2 regions of the Escherichia sp. B1147 genome follow, and region 2 is predicted to be linked to the other one. Evidence: predicted binding sites of a transcription regulator. Region 2 holds the regulator's gene; the other holds the start of a gene.
The links. The regulator sigma-54, encoded in region 2, starts transcription at its own class of promoters, with help from an activator protein. The targets are predictions, from matches to a motif close to GTTGGCACANNTTTCGCTNT.
Positions count from the first base shown of each region.

Region 1: glnA (glutamate--ammonia ligase) is a predicted target of sigma-54. The motif match lies at 9,003-9,022, and genes of this name have one in related genera.

Region 1 covers NZ_LFHY01000008.1:312,634-323,039, forward strand. Annotated here, with positions in the region: gene A9180_RS08790 (MFS transporter) at 1-1,328, shown strand, start outside; gene A9180_RS08795 (MFS transporter) at 1,374-2,777, shown strand; gene ompL (porin OmpL) at 2,842-3,534, shown strand; gene A9180_RS08805 (MFS transporter) at 3,625-4,890, opposite strand; gene A9180_RS08810 (sugar phosphate isomerase/epimerase family protein) at 4,992-5,972, opposite strand; gene A9180_RS08815 (GntR family transcriptional regulator) at 5,980-6,690, opposite strand; gene typA (ribosome-dependent GTPase TypA) at 6,908-8,731, opposite strand; gene glnA (glutamate--ammonia ligase) at 9,104-10,406, shown strand, end outside.
Region 2 covers NZ_LFHY01000015.1:70,632-81,037, reverse strand. Annotated here, with positions in the region: gene mlaB (lipid asymmetry maintenance protein MlaB) at 1-194, opposite strand, end outside; gene mlaC (phospholipid-binding protein MlaC) at 194-829, opposite strand; gene mlaD (outer membrane lipid asymmetry maintenance protein MlaD) at 848-1,399, opposite strand; gene mlaE (lipid asymmetry maintenance ABC transporter permease subunit MlaE) at 1,404-2,186, opposite strand; gene mlaF (phospholipid ABC transporter ATP-binding protein MlaF) at 2,194-3,003, opposite strand; gene A9180_RS15310 (calcium/sodium antiporter) at 3,212-4,189, shown strand; gene kdsD (arabinose-5-phosphate isomerase KdsD) at 4,203-5,189, shown strand; gene kdsC (3-deoxy-manno-octulosonate-8-phosphatase KdsC) at 5,210-5,776, shown strand; gene lptC (LPS export ABC transporter periplasmic protein LptC) at 5,773-6,348, shown strand; gene lptA (lipopolysaccharide ABC transporter substrate-binding protein LptA) at 6,317-6,874, shown strand; gene lptB (LPS export ABC transporter ATP-binding protein) at 6,881-7,606, shown strand; gene rpoN (RNA polymerase factor sigma-54) at 7,654-9,087, shown strand; gene hpf (ribosome hibernation promoting factor) at 9,110-9,397, shown strand; gene ptsN (PTS IIA-like nitrogen regulatory protein PtsN) at 9,515-10,006, shown strand; gene rapZ (RNase adapter RapZ) at 10,052-10,406, shown strand, end outside.

The DNA.
Region 1 (10,406 bases), on a different contig from region 2:
TCTCTTACGGTATCGGCGACCTGGCCTCTAACATTCTGCTGGATATCGGCACGCTTTATCTTTTGAAGTTTTATACCGACGTTCTGGGGCTGCCTGGCACCTATGGCGGCATTATCTTTTTGATCTCGAAATTCTTTACCGCCTTTACCGATATGGGTACCGGCATCATGTTGGATTCCAGACGCAAGATCGGTCCAAAAGGGAAGTTCCGTCCTTTTATTCTGTATGCGTCATTCCCGGTCACCTTACTGGCGATCGCCAACTTTATCGGCACGCCGTTCGATGTCACCGGTAAAACGGTGATGGCCACCATCCTGTTTATGCTCTACGGGCTGTTTTTCAGCATGATGAATTGCTCGTATGGCGCGATGGTCCCCGCTATTACCAAAAACCCCAACGAACGCGCGTCGCTGGCGGCATGGCGTCAGGGTGGCGCTACGCTGGGCCTGCTGCTGTGTACGGTGGGATTCGTGCCGGTGATGAATATTATCGAAGGTAACCCGCAACTAAGCTACGTCTTCGCCGCCACGCTGTTTTCACTGTTCGGCCTGCTGTTTATGTGGATCTGCTACTCGGGCGTGAAAGAGCGTTATGTCGAAACCCAGCCTGCCAATCCGGCGCAAAAGCCTGGCCTGTTGCAATCTTTCCGTGCGATTGCCGGTAACCGCCCGCTGTTTATTTTGTGCATTGCCAACCTCTGCACTTTAGGGGCGTTTAACGTCAAGCTCGCCATTCAGGTCTACTACACCCAGTACGTGCTTAACGATCCCATTCTGTTGTCGTATATGGGATTTTTCAGCATGGGCTGTATTTTCATCGGCGTGTTCCTGATGCCTGGCGCAGTCAGACGTTTTGGTAAGAAGAAGGTCTACATTGGCGGCCTGCTGATTTGGGTACTGGGCGATCTGCTCAACTATTTCTTCGGCGGCGGCTCGGTCAGCTTTGTGGCGTTCTCCTGCCTGGCATTCTTCGGCTCGGCCTTCGTTAACAGCCTGAACTGGGCGCTGGTTTCCGACACCGTCGAGTACGGCGAGTGGCGCACCGGCGTGCGTTCGGAGGGGACGGTCTACACCGGATTCACCTTCTTCCGCAAAGTTTCTCAGGCGCTGGCGGGCTTCTTCCCTGGCTGGATGCTGACACAAATTGGCTATGTACCGAACGTCGCACAGGCTGACCACACCATCGAAGGGTTGCGCCAGTTGATCTTCATCTACCCAAGCGCGCTGGCGGTAGTCACCATTTTTGCGATGGGTTGCTTCTACAGTCTTAACGAGAAGATGTACGTCCGCATTGTTGAAGAAATAGAAGCCCGTAAACGCACGGCGTAATAATGATAATAAACGACGCCCTGCGGGGCGTTATAAGGAGTGATTATGTCTGACCATAATCCACTGACATTAAAACTGAACATACGGGAAAAAATCGCCTATGGTATGGGCGACGTCGGTTCGAATTTAATGTTGTGCATCGGTACTCTGTATCTCCTCAAATTTTATACCGATGAATTAGGGATGCCTGCTTATTACGGTGGGATTATCTTTCTGGTGGCGAAATTCTTTACCGCATTTACCGATATGCTCACCGGATTTTTACTCGATTCGCGCAAGAATATTGGGCCAAAAGGCAAATTTCGTCCCTTTATTTTATATGCTGCGGTTCCGGCAGCGTTAATTGCAACGCTCCAGTTTATCGCCACCACCTTTAGTTTGCCGGTTAAAACGACGATTGCTACCGCGCTGTTTATGATGTTTGGACTTTCATACAGTCTGATGAACTGCTCGTATGGCGCAATGATCCCAGCCATTACCAAAAACCCTAATGAGCGCGCGCAGCTCGCAGCCTACCGACAGGGTGGTGCAACCATAGGTCTTTTAATTTGCACCGTGGCATTTATTCCGTTGCAGTCGCTATTTTCTGACGCCTCCGTCGGTTACGCCTGCGCGGCGCTGATGTTCTCCATTGGCGGCTTTATTTTTATGATGCTGTGCTACAAAGGTGTCAAAGAGCATTATGTGGACACGACGCCCTCCGGACATAAGGCCAGTATTCTCAAATCATTTTTCGCGATATTTCGTAATCCGCCTTTGCTGGTGTTGTGCATTGCTAACCTGTGTACCCTGGCAGCATTTAATATCAAGCTGGCGATTCAGGTCTATTACACCCAGTATGTGCTGAATGATATTCACTTATTATCGTGGATGGGATTCTTCAGTATGGGATGTATTCTCATCGGCGTATTACTGGTGCCATTAAGCGTAAAGTGTTTTGGTAAAAAACAGGTTTATCTGGCAGGCATGGTGCTGTGGGCGGTGGGTGATATCCTGAATTATTTCTGGGGCAGTAACTCTTTCACTTTCGTCATGTTCTCTTGCGTCGCCTTTTTTGGCACTGCCTTTGTAAACAGCCTGAACTGGGCGTTAGTTCCTGACACCGTAGATTACGGTGAATGGAAAACCGGTATTCGTGCCGAAGGTTCTGTTTATACCGGTTATACCTTCTTTCGTAAAATTTCCGCCGCACTTGCTGGCTTCTTGCCAGGCATTATGCTGACGCAAATCGGTTATGTTCCCAACATCGCGCAAAGCGATGCGACATTACAGGGTTTGCGTCAGCTCATTTTTATCTGGCCTTGTGCGCTGGCAATTATTGCTGCATTGACGATGGGATTCTTTTACACGCTCAATGAGAAACGTTTTGCGCTGATTATTGAGGAAATTAACCAACGTAAAAACAAAGGTATGGCTACAGAAGAAAAAACTGCTTCCGTAACATTATAACGTCGATAGCCGCTATTTCCATCCTGATGGGTGGCGGCCCCCTACGCTTAAAAATGGACTTATTATGAAAAAAATAAATGCAATAATTTTATTATCCTCTCTGACTTCCGCATCGGTATTCGCAGGCGCATATGTCGAAAACAGGGAGGCATATAATCTTGCCTCCGATCAGGGCGAGGTTATGCTACGTGTGGGTTATAACTTCGATATGGGCGCGGGTATTATGTTAACCAATACCTACAACTTTCAGCGCGAAGATGAACTAAAACATGGATATAACGAAATTGAAGGTTGGTATCCTTTATTCAAACCAACCGATAAATTAACCATCCAGCCCGGTGGCTTAATTAATGATAAGAGCGCCGGTTCGGGGGGGGCCGTTTATCTGGATGTTAACTACAAATTTACCCCGTGGTTTAACCTGACGGTGCGTAACCGTTTTAACCATAATAACTACAGCTCAACCGATTTGAACGGTGATCTGGATAATAATGACAGCTACGAGATTGGTAACTACTGGAACTTTATTATTACCGATAAGTTCTCATATACCTTTGAGCCGCACTATTTTTATAACGTTAATGATTTCAATAGCAGCAATGGTACGAAGCACCACTGGGAAATCACTAACACCTTCCGTTACCGCATTAATGAGCACTGGCTGCCCTATATTGAATTGCGCTGGTTAGACCGCAACGTCGAGCCGTATCACCGCGAACAAAACCAGATTCGTATCGGTACGAAGTATTTCTTCTGATGTGAAACTGCCGGATGCGGCGTAAACGCCTTATCCGGCCTACGGCTGATACGGTTTTCGTTGGCCGGATGAAGCACATCCGGCCATTAATTAAGCTTCAGCCGCCAGCATCTCTTTCTTACGCTGGCTAATGCGCTTAACCAGCATTACGGAAACCACCGCACCACAGAATGCGAAGCAGGCCATAATGCCAAACACGATTTTGTAGCCAATAATCCCCGGGTTTAAATCCAGAATGTAGCCATACAGGCTGAAGCAGAACATCGCCGGGGCGTAGCCGATAAAGCTACCCAACGCCATCGCCGCACCTGTTTTATTTTCAGCAATTTTTGCTTCGCCAATAGGCGCAAAGAACACTGCACGCTGAGTAAAGACAATCGCGCCAAAGCCTAACGTACATGCCATCCCTAAATAGACCGGCATACTTTCGTGCGGCAGCATAATCAATAGAACGAGTGCCGCGGTGCTGATGATAAAGGTGTAGCATAGATATTTACTCGGCGATTTCAGGATCTTATCTGAAATCATGCCACCAATCGGTCCACCGATCATTTTCAGACAGTATTGGTTAATGATGCCGTAAGCCCCCACCAGCGCAACGGGCAGCAGATAGATATTTTTCAGGAATGGAATGAAGAATGTCAGGCCACAGTAAACCGCGTAAACGAAGAAGACGTTGAAAGCGATAAGCCAGATGGTTTTGTCTTTCAGCACCGAAGTCATACTGGTGTTTTGCGATGCATCTTCATCTTTTTTCACCTCTACGGAAGGTGCCTCTTCTTTGTCATTCAGGACAAAGAAAATGATAATGCCCACGGCGATCACAATGAGGGAATAGAACCAAATACCCGCTTTAAAGCCCAACAATCCACTGCCAAACCAGGTAAATACTGCCAGCGCAGAAAATGCCACCACGGTATCGACAATGCCACGCCCTGTTTCGAAGAAACCAAACAAACGGCCTTGTTGTTCGCTATTGCCTAATCGACTCACCGACTTGAGCAAAACAGGCCAGTTCATCATGTCGCAGGTAACGCCAAATAGCGCCCAGACAAAGAGGATGCCCCAATAACCCGGCATTGTCGTCAGATAAACACCCAGTAATCCCGTCGCAATGAGTGAGAATGACATGGTGTATCTGCGCGGTAGTTTATCGGCAAAATAAATAGACAGAAAAAAGCCCACTGTGGTGACAAATGAGTTTACCGACATAGCATTACCAATTTGACCATTGGTCAAATGGAAATATTCCTGCATCGGGATATAAAACGCATCTTTCAACGACGGTAATTTATAAATTGTACCGCCACACAGTGTTAATAGACTAAATAACGCCCATTTCTTTTTCGTGAGCATAACATCCCCTAAGCGATTTTTAAAATCACTGTTTTAAAGGCAATAAGATACCGACCATTCTTATGGAATGGTTTTATTAACTGCGTCTGAGTTGAAACTTATTAGTGATTCAGAAGATGGCTTGCCTCTTGCTTGATTTGTTGTAGTACGTTACGCACATGATTTATCTGATTAATCGCATCTTCTTTTTCTTTACGTAACCGCTCATCCAGCAAATGCTTTTCTGGCAATGGTGTTTCACTCATCTGCCGGTATGGGATCCACGGATTATCATCTTCGTCTTCAAAGCGGAACGCCGGAGCATAATAATCAACCTCTTCTTCCAGGCCATATGCCGTCACCTGTGGCTCATCATCACCCAGGCAGATAAGGTGCGTTAATAATTCTTTGAATGGCATATCACCCTGACCTGAAATACAGGCTTTATGCCCCAGGCCACCTTGTTCTTTAACGATCAAGGCATCTTTGATATGGACCTGGGTAATATGCGGTGCCATCGTTTTTAAGGCATCCATTGGATGCTCATTTGCATTGATCATGTTCGCAAAATCAAACAGTAAGGAAAGAGACTCCATCTCACTTTCTTTGACCAGCGACACCAGTTCATGGCTTTTTAAATCTTCATGCTGCTCGATCGTAAAGGTCAGGCCGCTGTCCTGATACGTTTCCCGCACATAGGCAATATCGTTAGCGATGATCGATAATACATCGCGCAAATTACCTTCATAACGCGGATAAAAACGCACGGACGATGCCCCGGTTTTCAACGCGATGGCGACGGCTTCATCAATAGATGACTTATCTGAGGCGCTGGTTTCAATATGAATATCAAGGTTCAGACGGCGGGCTTTATCGCCAAAGGCAGAGAGTTCTTTATCTGCCATATTGCCCAGAGAAAAACGCTCGCCATCCAGAACATGAATTTTGACGCCTCGCAGATTATTTTCACTCGCAATATCAAGTAAATCAGCCGGCAATACTCTTTCCAGCCGCATATTTAAATGAAAAGCATAGGTATGCAAATAAAGAGGTAGAGTATCGACACGTTGTAGAATCTTTCTTGCGTTATTTATTGTCACCATAAAACACCTACAGATTAATGATGAGATCCACGGCCTCAAATCGCCAATATTCAATATCTATCTGGACAATATTCCCTTGCTGGTCGGCGCGATGTTTTTCAATTAATATCGCAGGCATGCCCGCTGAACCGCCAAGAAACTTACTGATATCACCCGGCATTCTGACGGGTTTGAAAAGCAATTTTTTTACTACCGTTTCTTTTTGGTAGCATTTTTCCCAGACTGAAGAAAATGAGTGGTTTTCAAGTTGCTCAATAAAACCAGGGGCAACTTCAGGATTAATATACGTTTCGTGATAGAAAACTTTATGTCCTTCCAGCGCCCCCCAACCGGTAATGCGGTAGAGTTCGGTTGACGGCGTCACTGCAATCAGTGGCATGAGCGTTTCAGGAATGTCGCGGGTACGTTTTTTCTCAGTAAATCTCCAGGAAGGCTCCCGCCCTTGTTCAATAGCGGCCCGCTGAAAGCTTGCCGACAGCTCCGGGCTGTAATTAAATCGCGGCTGAGTCACGAACCAACCTTTACGATCCTTACGGAAGATTTTGGATTCTGCCTCAAGGTTCAGCAACGCCTGGCGTAACGTCATACGTTTAATGCCCAGCAGCTCTCCCAGCTCTCTTTCTGAAGGGAGTTTTCCACCCGGCGTGGTGATGCCATCTTTTAACCACCGATCCAATTTCTCTTTTGCATTTTCTACGGTGGATTGGTTTCCCGTCATTGTTTAATCCTTTTGGTTTAAACCAGATGTGGCATCTTACGCTTACGCCAAAAAAGAAAGCAATTAACGGCGTATGACTTTGCAGATAATTGTGACAAAGCTCTCTATTGACGTAACCACAGACTTATAAGGGAGATGCTCGCACTGGTGAGGACTTACGACAGGCAAAAAAAAAACCTGCCATCGCTGGCAGGTTTTTTATGACTAAAAAGCGAAATTAATCGTCTTTCGGCGCACGGTTCGCGCGGCGACGATCGTTTTCCGTCAGGTGACGTTTACGAATACGGATAGAGGTCGGAGTCACTTCTACCAGTTCGTCATCATCGATGAACTCCAGAGCTTGTTCCAGAGTCATGCGGATAGGCGGAACCAGAACAACGGCTTCGTCAGTACCGGAAGCACGCATGTTGGTCAGTTTCTTACCGGTCAGGCAGTTTACAGTCAGGTCGTTAGAGCGGCTGTGAATACCGATAATCTGACCTTCGTAAACTTCTGCACCGTGACCGAGGAACAGCTTACCGCGATCCTGCAGACCGAACAGGGCGAACGCTACCGCTTTACCCTGACCGTTAGAGATCAGTACGCCGTTCTGACGCTGACCCACTTCACCCGGACGTACGTCGTCGTAGTGGCTGAAGGTGGAGTACAGCAGACCCGTACCGGAAGTCATGGTCATGAATTCGGAACGGAAGCCAATCAGGCCACGACTTGGGATCACGTAGTCGAGACGTACGCGGCCTTTACCGTCTGGATTCATGTTCTTCAGGTCGCCTTTACGTTCGCCCAGCGCCTGCATCACAGAACCCTGATGCTGTTCTTCAACGTCCAGAGTCACGTTTTCGTACGGCTCTTGTTTACGACCGTCGATTTCACGGAAGATTACTTTCGGGCGGGATACCGCCAGTTCGAAACCTTCACGACGCATGTTTTCGATAAGAACAGACAGGTGCAGTTCGCCACGACCAGAAACGCGGAACGCATCGGCGTCTTCGGTTTCTTCTACGCGCAGCGCAACGTTATGTACCAGTTCTTTGTTCAGACGATCCAGGATCTGACGAGAGGTTACGAACTTACCTTCTTTACCGCAGAACGGCGAGGTGTTAACGCAGAAGAACATAGAAACGGTCGGCTCATCAACGGAGAGTGCCGGCAGCGCTTCAACGTTTTGCGTGTCGCAAACGGTGTCAGAAATATTCAGTTCGCCAAGGCCCGTGATCGCCACGATATCGCCAGCTTCCGCCAGATCGGTTTCGATACGTTCCAGGCCGAGGTGGCCCAGCACTTTACCGACTTTCGCGTTACGGGTTTTGCCTTCGCTATCGATGATAGTAACCTGCTGGTTCGGCTTCACTTTACCGCGCTTGATGCGGCCAATGCCGATAACGCCAACATAGCTGTTGTAATCGAGCTGAGAAATCTGCATCTGGAACGGACCGTCAAGGTCAACGTCCGGCGCAGGAACATGGTCAATAATCGCCTGATACAGCGGGGTCATGTCTTCCGCCATATCTTCATGGTCCAGACCCGCGATGCCGTTCAGCGCAGAAGCGTAAACGATCGGGAAGTCCAACTGCTCGTCGGTCGCGTCGAGGTTAACGAACAGGTCGAATACCTGATCCACAACCCAGTCAGGACGCGCGCCAGGGCGGTCAACTTTGTTGATAACAACGATAGGCTTCAGGCCATAAGCAAACGCTTTTTTGGTTACGAAACGCGTTTGCGGCATTGGGCCGTCAAATGCGTCAACCACCAGCAGCACTGAGTCTACCATGGACATTACACGTTCAACTTCACCACCGAAGTCGGCGTGCCCCGGGGTATCAACGATGTTGATACGGTAATCATTCCATTTGATAGCGGTGTTTTTCGCGAGGATGGTAATCCCACGCTCTTTCTCCAAATCGTTGGAGTCCATCACGCGCTCTTGGGTTTCGGCACGAGAGTCGAACGTACCGGATTGTTGGAGCAGCTTGTCTACCAGGGTGGTTTTACCATGGTCGACGTGCGCGATGATGGCGATGTTACGCAATTTTTCGATCACAACTTTGCCTCAGGCATTAGAAATAGCGCGTTATTGTACACGGATTAATCGCACTACAAAACAGGATCACAAACATCCTCCGCAAACAAGTATTGCAGAGTTCCTTTGTGATCGCTTTCACGGAGCATAAAAAGGGTTATCCAAAGGTCATTGCACCAATATGGTGCTTAGTGTTTCCATTAGAGCACTATATTGGTGCAAGATTCTCAACATGGTGCAGCCCTTTTGCACGATGTTAAGCATGATAACGCCTTTTAGGGGTAATTTAAAAGTTGGCACAGATTTCGCTTTATCTTTTTTACGGCGACACGGCCAAAATAATTGCAGATTTCGTTACCACGACGACCATGACCAATCCAGGAGAGTTAAAGTATGTCCGCTGAACACGTACTGACGATGCTGAACGAGCACGAAGTGAAGTTTGTTGATTTGCGCTTCACCGATACTAAAGGTAAAGAACAGCACGTCACTATCCCTGCTCATCAGGTGAATGCTGAATTCTTCGAAGAAGGCAAAATGTTTGACGGCTCCTCGATTGGCGGCTGGAAAGGCATTAACGAGTCCGACATGGTGCTGATGCCAGACGCATCCACCGCAGTGATTGACCCGTTCTTCGCCGACTCTACCCTGATTATCCGTTGCGACATCCTTGAACCTGGCACCCTGCAAGGCTATGACCGTGACCCGCGTTCTATTGCGAAGCGCGCTGAAGATTATCTGCGTTCCACTGGCATTGCCGATACCGTACTGTTCGGCCCAGAACCAGAATTCTTCCTGTTCGATGACATCCGTTTCGGCTCTTCTATCTCCGGTTCTCACGTTGCTATCGACGATATCGAAGGCGCGTGGAACTCCTCCACCCAATACGAAGGTGGTAACAAAGGTCACCGTCCGGCAGTGAAAGGCGGTTACTTCCCGGTTCCACCGGTAGACTCAGCTCAGGATATTCGTTCTGAAATGTGTCTGGTGATGGAACAGATGGGTCTGGTGGTTGAAGCTCATCACCACGAAGTTGCAACTGCAGGTCAGAACGAAGTGGCAACCCGCTTCAATACCATGACCAAAAAAGCTGACGAAATTCAGATCTACAAATATGTTGTTCACAACGTGGCGCACCGCTTCGGTAAAACCGCGACCTTTATGCCAAAACCGATGTTCGGTGATAACGGCTCCGGTATGCACTGCCACATGTCACTGTCTAAAAACGGCGTCAACCTGTTCGCGGGCGACAAATATGCAGGTCTGTCTGAGCAGGCGCTGTACTACATTGGCGGCGTAATCAAACACGCTAAAGCAATTAACGCCCTGGCAAACCCGACCACCAACTCTTACAAGCGTCTGGTCCCGGGCTACGAAGCTCCGGTAATGCTGGCTTACTCTGCGCGTAACCGTTCTGCATCTATCCGTATTCCGGTGGTTTCTTCTCCGAAAGCACGTCGTATCGAAGTGCGTTTCCCGGACCCGGCAGCTAACCCGTACCTGTGCTTTGCTGCCCTGCTGATGGCCGGTCTTGATGGTATCAAGAACAAGATCCACCCGGGCGAAGCCATGGACAAAAACCTGTATGACCTGCCGCCGGAAGAAGCGAAAGAGATCCCACAGGTTGCAGGCTCTCTGGAAGAAGCACTGAACGAACTGGATCTGGACCGCGAGTTCCTGAAAGCCGGTGGCGTGT
Region 2 (10,406 bases):
GCCAAATCGATCAGATGGAGCAGCAGCGCCAGTCCACCTGTATCAACGCGGGATACGCGACTAAGATCGATGCGGGTAATCCCCCTCACCACTTCGTCACGCATTTCCCAAAGCGGCAGCAGTACGTCCTGATCCAACTCTCCGGTTAATACCAGAGTGTCGTCCGTCTGCATCCAGCTCAGTGACTCGCTCATTATTTTTTCTCTTCCAGCGTAATTTTCTGCTGAGAAATCGATTTCAGTTGCGCGGTCAGACCGTCAATGCCTTTGGTACGAAGCAGCGTTCCCCACTCATTTTGTTTCGTGGTGATCATGCTGACGCCTTCGGCAATCATGTCGTAAGCCTGCCACTTGCCAGTCTGAGAGTTTTTACGCCACTGGAAATCCAGGCGTACTGGCGGACGACCATTCGGGTCAATAATGGTGACGCGGATAGGTACAATGGTTTTATCACCCAACGGCTGTTCCGGCGCAATCTGATAGGTCTGACCGTGATACATCGCCAGTGCCTGACCGTAAGCCTGCTTCAGATACTCATGGAAAGCGGCAAAGTAGGCTTCACGCTGGGCTGGGGTCGCGCTTTTGTAGTACTGACCCAGTACCAGCGCACCGGCGTATTTTATCTGTACGTACGGTAGCAGCTCTTGATCGACGATGGTACGCAGATAATCCGGGTTAGCCCGAATTTGCGATTGTTCATTCTTCAGGCGATCGAACGTTTTCTGCGCCGCCTCGTCCATCAGTTTATACGGATTGGTCTGATCTGCCGCGGTTGCCGCACTCAGCGATGCAATCATTAGCAAAGCGACCATCATTAGACGTTTAAACATGCGTCGGTTCTCCTGAAATTATTTCGTTGTACCCACAGGTTCAGTGGTTTCATTATTACCTGGCGCAGCGGCTGGCGCATCGCCACTATTCTTATTGTCATCACCTTTACTGCCGTAAAGGAACTGACCAATGAGATCTTCCAGAACCATCGCAGATTTGGTGTCCTGAATCGTATCGCCATCCTTCAGGATAGCAGTACCCAGCTCAGGGTCTTCAAAACCGACGTTTAATGCCAGATATTGTTCCCCAAGCAGACCGGAAGTACGAATGCTCAACGAACTGGTATCAGGAATGTGGTTATAACGTTGTTCAATTTCCAGCGTCACGCGCGGTAGATAGGTTTTTGGGTCCAGCGTAATATCCGCAACCCGGCCTACAACAACGCCACCAATACTAACCGGAGAGCGCGCTTTCAGGCCGCCGATATTATCGAACGTCGCATAAAGCGTGTAGGTCGGTTCAGTTCGCATTGACGTCACGTTTGCCGCCTTCAGGCAAACAAACAGCGCCGCCAACAGTGCTGCTAATAAAAAGATACCCACCCAAATTTCATTTTTTTTCGTTTGCATGAACTCAATTCCCAAACATCAATGCGGTCAGCACAAAATCCAGCCCCAGTACGGCCAGAGACGAGTGGACAACGGTACGAGTGGTTGCCCGGCTAATCCCGGCAGAGGTCGGGATGGCGTCATAACCGTTAAACAGCGAAATCCACGTCACCGTAATGGCGAACACCACGCTCTTAATCAGACAGTTGACCAGATCCATACGCCAGTCGACGGCGTTTTGCATTGCCGACCAGAAGAACCCACTATCAATGCCTTTCCAACTGACACCAACCAGCGATCCGCCCCAGATCCCCACGGCGACGAAAATTACCGTCAGCAGCGGTAGTGAAATTACCCCGGCCCAGAAACGCGGGGAAATGACGCGGCGCAGTGGATCCACCGCCATCATCTCCATGCTGGAGAGCTGTTCTGTGGCACGCATCAAACCGATTTCTGCGGTTAACGCCGAACCAGCACGTCCGGCAAACAGCAGTGCTGCAACCACCGGCCCCAGTTCGCGCAGCAGCGACAAGGCCACCAGCATCCCCAAACTGGTTTCCGCACTATAAGTGGTTAGCACCAGATAACCTTGCAGACCCAGCACCATTCCAATGAACACGCCAGAAACCACAATAATCAGCATCGACAGGACGCCGACATTATAGAGCTGACGCACCAACAGCGGCGCATGTTTGCGAAATTCCGGTTTGCCGACCAGCGCATTGAATAACATTAACCCGGCCCGCCCGAACGTTCTCAGGGTTTTAATCCCTTTATGTCCGAGCGACGCCAGCGCATTTAACAGCATGAGTGGCTTAACTCCCTGGTAAAAGATCAGCGTGATAATCGCCGGCAGGATAGCGGAACGGAACTGGCCCGTCAGCAATCCCGTCCAGAAACTGACGTACGCGAGGATCAGGATTCGCCTGCAACGCCTGGGCGCTACCATGAGCGACAATTTTTTTGTCCGCCAGGATCCAGGCGTGATCCGCAATACTTAAGACTTCCGGCACATCGTGAGAAACCACCACACAGGTTACGCCCAGCGCGCTGTTCAGCTCGGAAATCAGCTTCACCAGTACGCCCATAGTGATGGGATCTTGCCCAACAAACGGTTCATCAAACATGATGAGATCCGGCTCCAGCGCAATTGCACGCGCCAGCGCCGCACGACGCGCCATCCCGCCTGAAAGCTCCGATGGCATAAGTTTAGCCGCTCCGCGTAGCCCCACGGCTTCCAGCTTCATCATCACAGTGCTATGCAGCAACGGCGCAGGAAGGTGAGTATGCTCGCGCAGTGGATAAGCGACGTTGTCAAAAACGTTCATATCGGTGAACAGCGCTCCGGACTGAAACAACATGCTCATCCGTTTACGCACGGTATACAGGCGCGAACGAGACATCGCCGGAATATTCTCACCATCAAAAAGGATCTCGCCGTGATCTGGCGCGATTTGCCCCCCAATCAGACGGAGTAGCGTCGTTTTACCGATGCCCGATGGCCCCATGATTGCCGTGATCTTTCCTCGCGGCACGGTCAGGGAAATATTATCGAAGATGCAGCGATTGCCACGCGTAAAACTGACATCGCGCATATCGACTAAATTCGCCACAGACTGCTCCATAATTCACCCTTCGTCTTGCGTTGATTTTCTAAGCATGGCGCTCAATTTAACCTTGAACCCAACATATTTACAGAATATTACCCGCGGTGGTTAGCGAAAGCTGGCATTTGTTTTACTTTTTAGCTGCATAAAGTCAAAATTAAGAATCCGTCTCGGCTTTCTGAAAATCTTCAGCGACCGGCGAGTATACCTGAAGAAAGGACGTTAGATGCTTTTAGCTACGGCACTGTTAATTGTTGGTTTACTTTTGGTCGTTTACAGTGCCGACCGTCTGGTATTTGCCGCCTCTATACTTTGCCGCTCTTTTGGCATCCAGCCACTGATCATTGGCATGACCGTAGTCAGTATTGGCACGTCACTTCCAGAAATAATCGTTTCGCTTGCCGCGTCGCTGCATGAACAACGAGATCTAGCCGTCGGCACAGCACTCGGCTCAAACATAATCAATATTTTACTGATCCTCGGTCTGGCTGCGCTGGTGCGCCCTTTTACCGTCCATTCCGATGTTCTGCGCCGTGAATTACCATTAATGTTATTAGTCAGTGTGGTGGCCGGTTCCGTACTCTATGACGGACAACTTGGTCGCAGCGATGGTATCTTTCTCCTCTTTCTGGCTGTGCTATGGCTGCTGTTCATTGTTAAACTTGCACGTCAGGCAGAACGTCAGGGAACTGACAGCCTGACCAGAGAACAGCTTGCAGAGTTACCGCGCGAAGGTGGTTTGCCTGTCGCGTTTTTATGGCTCGGCATTGCATTGATTATCATGCCGGTAGCAACGCGGATGGTGATTGATAACGCCACTGTACTGGCGAATTACTTTGCCATCAGCGAGTTGACTATTGGTCTGACGGCAATCGCTATCGGCACTAGTTTGCCGGAACTGGCAACCGCGATAGCCGGTTTTCGCAAAGGTGAAAACGACATCGCTGTCGGTAATATCATTGGCGCAAACATTTTTAATATTGTCATCGTGCTGGGTTTACCCGCGCTGATAACGCCCGGGGAGGTTAACCCACTAGCATACAGTCGTGACTGCAGCGTGATGCTGTTGGTCAGCATTATTTTTGCGTTGCTATGCTGGCGGCGCACCCCGCAACCAGGCCGTGGCATTGGGGTATTATTAACAGGCGGATTTGTCGTATGGCTGGCGATGTTGTACTGGTTATCGCCAATACTCGTTGAATAACTGGAAACGCATTATGTCGCACGTAGAGTTGCAACCGGGTTTTGACTTTCAGCAAGCAGGTAAAGAAGTCCTGGCGATTGAACGTGAATGCCTGGCAGAGCTTGATCAATACATCAATCAGAATTTCACGCTCGCCTGTGAAAAGATGTTCTGGTGTAAAGGTAAAGTCGTGGTCATGGGAATGGGTAAATCGGGACACATTGGGCGCAAAATGGCAGCAACCTTTGCCAGCACCGGTACTCCGTCATTTTTCGTCCATCCCGGTGAGGCCGCACATGGCGATTTAGGCATGGTCACCCCGCAGGACGTGGTTATTGCGATTTCTAACTCAGGTGAATCCAGCGAAATCACGGCCTTAATCCCGGTACTCAAACGCCTGCATGTGCCGTTAATTTGCATCACCGGTCGTCCGGAGAGCAGCATGGCACGCGCAGCAGACGTGCATCTGTGTGTTAAAGTAGCGAAGGAAGCCTGTCCGTTAGGGCTGGCGCCAACCAGCAGCACTACCGCGACGCTGGTCATGGGAGATGCGCTCGCCGTCGCCTTGTTGAAAGCGCGCGGCTTTACCGCCGAGGATTTTGCACTTTCGCATCCAGGCGGCGCACTAGGTCGTAAACTTCTGCTGCGCGTCAGCGATATTATGCATACGGGCGACGAGATCCCGCATGTCAAGAAAACGGCCAGCCTGCGCGATGCGCTGCTGGAAGTCACCCGCAAAAATCTTGGTATGACCGTCATTTGCGATGACAATATGATGATTGAAGGCATCTTTACCGACGGTGATTTACGCCGTGTCTTCGATATGGGCGTGGATGTCCGTCAGTTAGGTATTGCCGATGTGATGACGCCGGGGGGAATTCGTGTACGTCCTGGCATTCTGGCCGTTGAGGCGCTGAACTTAATGCAATCCCGCCATATCACTTCCGTAATGGTTGCCGATGGCGACTATTTACTCGGTGTGTTACATATGCACGATTTATTGCGTGCTGGCGTAGTGTAAAGATTCAAGGATAAACAACAATGAGTAAAGCAGGTGCGTCGCTTGCGACCTGTTACGGCCCTGTTAGCGCCGATGTGATGGCAAAAGCAGAGAACATTCGTCTGCTGATCCTCGACGTTGATGGCGTATTGTCAGATGGCCTGATTTATATGGGTAACAATGGCGAAGAGCTGAAAGCGTTCAACGTTCGTGACGGTTATGGTATCCGCTGTGCGCTCACCTCTGATATTGAAGTCGCCATCATTACTGGACGAAAGGCTAAACTGGTAGAAGATCGGTGTGCAACATTAGGGATCACCCATCTGTATCAGGGGCAATCAAACAAGCTTATCGCCTTTGGCGATCTGCTGGAAAAACTGGCGATCGCGCCAGAAAACGTGGCTTACGTTGGTGATGATCTTATCGACTGGCCAGTAATGGAAAAAGTGGGCTTAAGCGTGGCCGTAGCCGATGCGCATCCGCTATTGATTCCGCGCGCTGATTACGTGACGCGCATTGCTGGCGGTCGCGGCGCGGTTCGTGAAGTTTGCGACTTATTACTTCTGGCGCAGGGCAAACTGGATGAAGCCAAAGGGCAATCGATATGAGTAAAGCCAGACGTTGGGTTATCATTGTGCTATCACTGGCGGTTCTGGTGATGATCGGCGTTAACATGACCGAGAAAGACGATACCGCCCAGGTGGTCGTCAACAACAATGATCCCACCTATAAAAGCGAGCATACGGACACGCTCGTCTATAACCCAGAAGGAGCCTTAAGCTATCGATTGATTGCTCAACACGTTGAATATTATTCCGATCAGGCCGTTTCGTGGTTTACGCAACCAGTACTTACCACGTTTGATAAGGATAAAATCCCGACATGGTCGGTTAAAGCAGATAAAGCCAAGCTAACCAATGACCGGATGCTCTATTTATATGGACACGTTGAAGTCAACGCACTCGTGCCAGACTCTCAACTTCGCAGAATCACGACGGATAACGCGCAGATCAATCTGGTGACGCAGGATGTTACCTCTGAAGACCTCGTCACGTTATACGGAACAACATTTAACTCCAGCGGTCTGAAAATGCGCGGCAACTTACGCAGCAAGAATGCCGAGCTGATTGAAAAGGTTAGAACATCTTATGAAATTCAAAACAAACAAACTCAGCCTTAATCTTGTGCTTGCCAGCTCACTTCTGGCCGCCAGCATTCCGGCATTTGCCGTTACCGGAGATACTGACCAACCGATCCACATTGAGTCGGACCAGCAATCTCTTGATATGCAAGGCAACGTGGTCACTTTCACCGGTAATGTCGTCGTGACTCAAGGCACCATTAAAATTAATGCCGATAAAGTGGTCGTTACCCGTCCGGGTGGTGAACAAGGCAAGGAAGTGATCGACGGTTACGGCAACCCGGCCACCTTCTATCAAATGCAGGATAACGGCAAGCCAGTCGAAGGCCATGCATCCCAGATGCATTACGAACTGGCGAAAGATTTCGTCGTGCTCACCGGTAATGCTTATCTGCAACAGGTCGATAGCAATATTAAGGGCGATAAGATCACTTACCTGGTGAAAGAGCAGAAAATGCAGGCTTTCAGTGACAAAGGTAAGCGTGTGACCACCGTTCTGGTGCCGTCACAGTTGCAGGACAAAAACAACAAAGGCCAGACCCCGGCGCAGAAGAAGGGTAATTAATTCGTTATGGCAACTTTAACTGCAAAGAACCTTGCAAAAGCCTATAAAGGCCGCCGCGTGGTGGAAGACGTCAGCCTGACCGTCAACTCCGGGGAGATTGTCGGTTTGCTGGGGCCAAACGGTGCCGGTAAGACGACGACTTTCTACATGGTCGTTGGCATTGTGCCGCGCGATGCGGGCAACATTATTATTGATGACGACGATATCAGCCTGCTGCCACTGCATGCGCGCGCGCGTCGTGGTATCGGCTATTTGCCGCAGGAAGCCTCTATTTTCCGTCGCCTCAGCGTTTACGATAACCTGATGGCGGTACTGCAAATTCGTGATGACTTATCCGCTGAACAGCGTGAAGATCGCGCGAACGAGTTGATGGAAGAGTTCCACATTGAGCATTTACGCGACAGCATGGGGCAATCACTCTCCGGTGGTGAACGCCGTCGTGTAGAAATTGCGCGCGCACTGGCTGCGAATCCGAAATTTATCCTCCTCGATGAACCGTTTGCTGGGGTTGACCCGATCTCGGTTATCGACATCAAACGTATCATTGAACACCTGCGCGATAGCGGCCTGGGCGTGCTTATCACCGACCATAACGTGCGTGAAACGCTAGCTGTTTGTGAACGCGCTTATATCGTCAGTCAGGGGCATTTAATCGCTCATGGCACGCCGACAGAAATCTTACAAGACGAACACGTTAAGCGTGTATACCTTGGGGAAGACTTCAGACTCTGATAGGGTAGAAGCTCGCGACGTTTTAGCAGGAGAGTACGATTCTGAACATGAAGCAAGGTTTGCAACTCAGGCTTAGTCAGCAACTGGCGATGACGCCTCAGCTACAACAGGCAATTCGTCTGTTGCAGCTGTCCACGCTGGAACTTCAACAGGAGTTGCAGCAGGCGCTGGAGAGTAATCCACTGCTTGAGCAAATCGACACTCATGATGAAATCGATACTCGTGAAACGCCGGACAGCGAAACGCTGGACACCGCCGACGCGCTCGAGCAAAAAGAGATGCCGGAAGAACTGCCGCTCGATGCCAGTTGGGACACCATCTACACCGCCGGTACGCCCTCTGGCACCAGCGGTGACTACATCGACGATGAATTGCCGGTCTATCAGGGCGAAACAACGCAGACCTTGCAAGATTACCTGATGTGGCAGGTTGAGCTGACACCGTTTTCTGACACCGATCGCGCTATCGCCACCTCCATCGTCGATGCCGTTGATGACACCGGTTATCTGACCGTCCCGCTGGAAGATATTCTCGAAAGCATGGGCGATGAAGAGATCGACATCGATGAAATTGAAGCTGTCCTCAAACGAATCCAACGCTTTGACCCGGTCGGCGTGGCGGCAAAAGATCTGCGCGACTGCCTGTTGATCCAACTCTCCCAATTCGACAAAAACACGCCGTGGCTGGAAGAGGCCCGACTGATCATTAGCGATCATCTTGATCTGCTGGCGAATCACGACTTCCGTACGTTAATGCGCGTCACACGTCTGAAAGAAGATGTGCTGAAAGAAGCCGTCAATCTGATCCAGTCACTCGATCCACGTCCCGGTCAGTCGATCCAGACCGGTGAACCGGAATATGTCATCCCTGATGTGCTGGTGCGTAAGCATAACGGCCACTGGACGGTTGAACTCAACAGCGACAGTATTCCACGTCTGCAAATCAACCAGCATTATGCCTCGATGTGTAACAGCACACGCAACGATGGTGACAACCAGTTTATCCGCAGCAATCTGCAGGATGCCAAATGGTTGATAAAAAGTCTGGAGAGCCGTAACGATACACTGCTGCGCGTCAGTCGCTGTATTGTTGAACAACAGCAAGCCTTCTTTGAGCAAGGCGAAGAATATATGAAACCGATGGTGCTGGCTGATATCGCCCAGGCCGTCGAAATGCATGAATCGACGATATCTCGCGTGACCACGCAAAAATACCTGCATAGTCCACGAGGCATTTTTGAACTGAAGTATTTCTTTTCCAGCCACGTCAATACCGAAGGGGGTGGCGAAGCATCTTCCACGGCGATTCGTGCGCTGGTGAAGAAATTAATCGCGGCGGAAAACCCAGCGAAACCGTTGAGCGACAGCAAGTTAACCTCTTTGTTGTCGGAACAAGGTATCATGGTGGCACGCCGCACTGTTGCGAAGTACCGAGAGTCTTTATCCATTCCGCCGTCAAACCAGCGTAAACAGCTCGTTTGACCCAACCGATAAGGAAGACACTATGCAGCTCAACATTACCGGAAATAACGTCGAGATCACCGAGGCCCTGCGCGAATTTGTCACCTCAAAGTTTGCCAAACTTGAGCAATATTTTGACCGAATCAACCAGGTTTATGTTGTTCTGAAAGTGGAGAAAGTCACCCACACCTCAGATGCAACACTGCATGTTAACGGTGGCGAAATTCATGCCAGCGCGGAAGGTCAGGACATGTACGCCGCCATTGATGGCTTAATTGATAAGTTGGCACGTCAGCTAACCAAGCATAAAGACAAATTGAAACAACACTAATTGTCCGGGCAATTAGCAAGTGCATGGCGGCCTGTTGTATGGCACAACAGGCCATTTGTACGGTTAATGCTCCGAATCTGTCCCACTGTTTGAGTGGGCAGATTCTTAGGTGAAATTATGACAAATAATGATACAACTCTACAGCTTAACAGTGTTCTTAACAGGGAATGTACGCGAAGTCGCGTCCACTGTCAGAGCAAAAAACGCGCCCTGGAAATCATCAGCGAACTGGCGGCAAAACAACTTAGCCTGCCGCCACAGGTGGTTTTTGAAGCTATTCTGACGCGGGAAAAAATGGGCAGTACCGGTATTGGTAATGGCATTGCCATTCCGCACGGCAAACTGGAAGAAGATACCCTACGCGCTGTTGGCGTTTTCGTTCAGCTAGAAACACCCATTGCTTTCGATGCCATCGACAACCAGCCGGTAGACTTACTTTTTGCCCTGTTGGTACCCGCAGACCAAACCAAAACGCACCTGCATACTCTTTCGCTGGTCGCGAAACGTCTGGCGGACAAAACTATCTGCCGCCGTTTACGTGCAGCCCAGAGCGATGAAGAGCTGTATCAAATCATTACGGATACCGAAGGTACTCCGGATGAAACGTAGTCATTCTGTAATGTCTCTTTTAGACGTTGTGAGGAGAAACAGTACATGGTACTGATGATCGTCAGCGGACGTTCAGGGTCAGGCAAATCTGTCGCCCTGCGTGCGCTGGAAGATATGGGTTTTTACTGCGTGGATAACCTTCCCGTGGTGCTGTTACCCGATCTGGCTCGGACTCTGGCCGATCGCGAAATTTCTGCCGCCGTCAGCATTGATGTTCGCAATATGCCAGAGTCGCCAGAAATATTCGAACAGGCGATGAGCAATCTGCCTGATGCTTTCTCACCGCAACTCCTGTTTCTCGATGCCGATCGCAACACGCTGATTCGTCGTTACAGCGATACTCGTCGCCTGCATCCGCTTTCCAGCAAAAACCTGTCGCTGGAAAGTGCTATCGACAAAG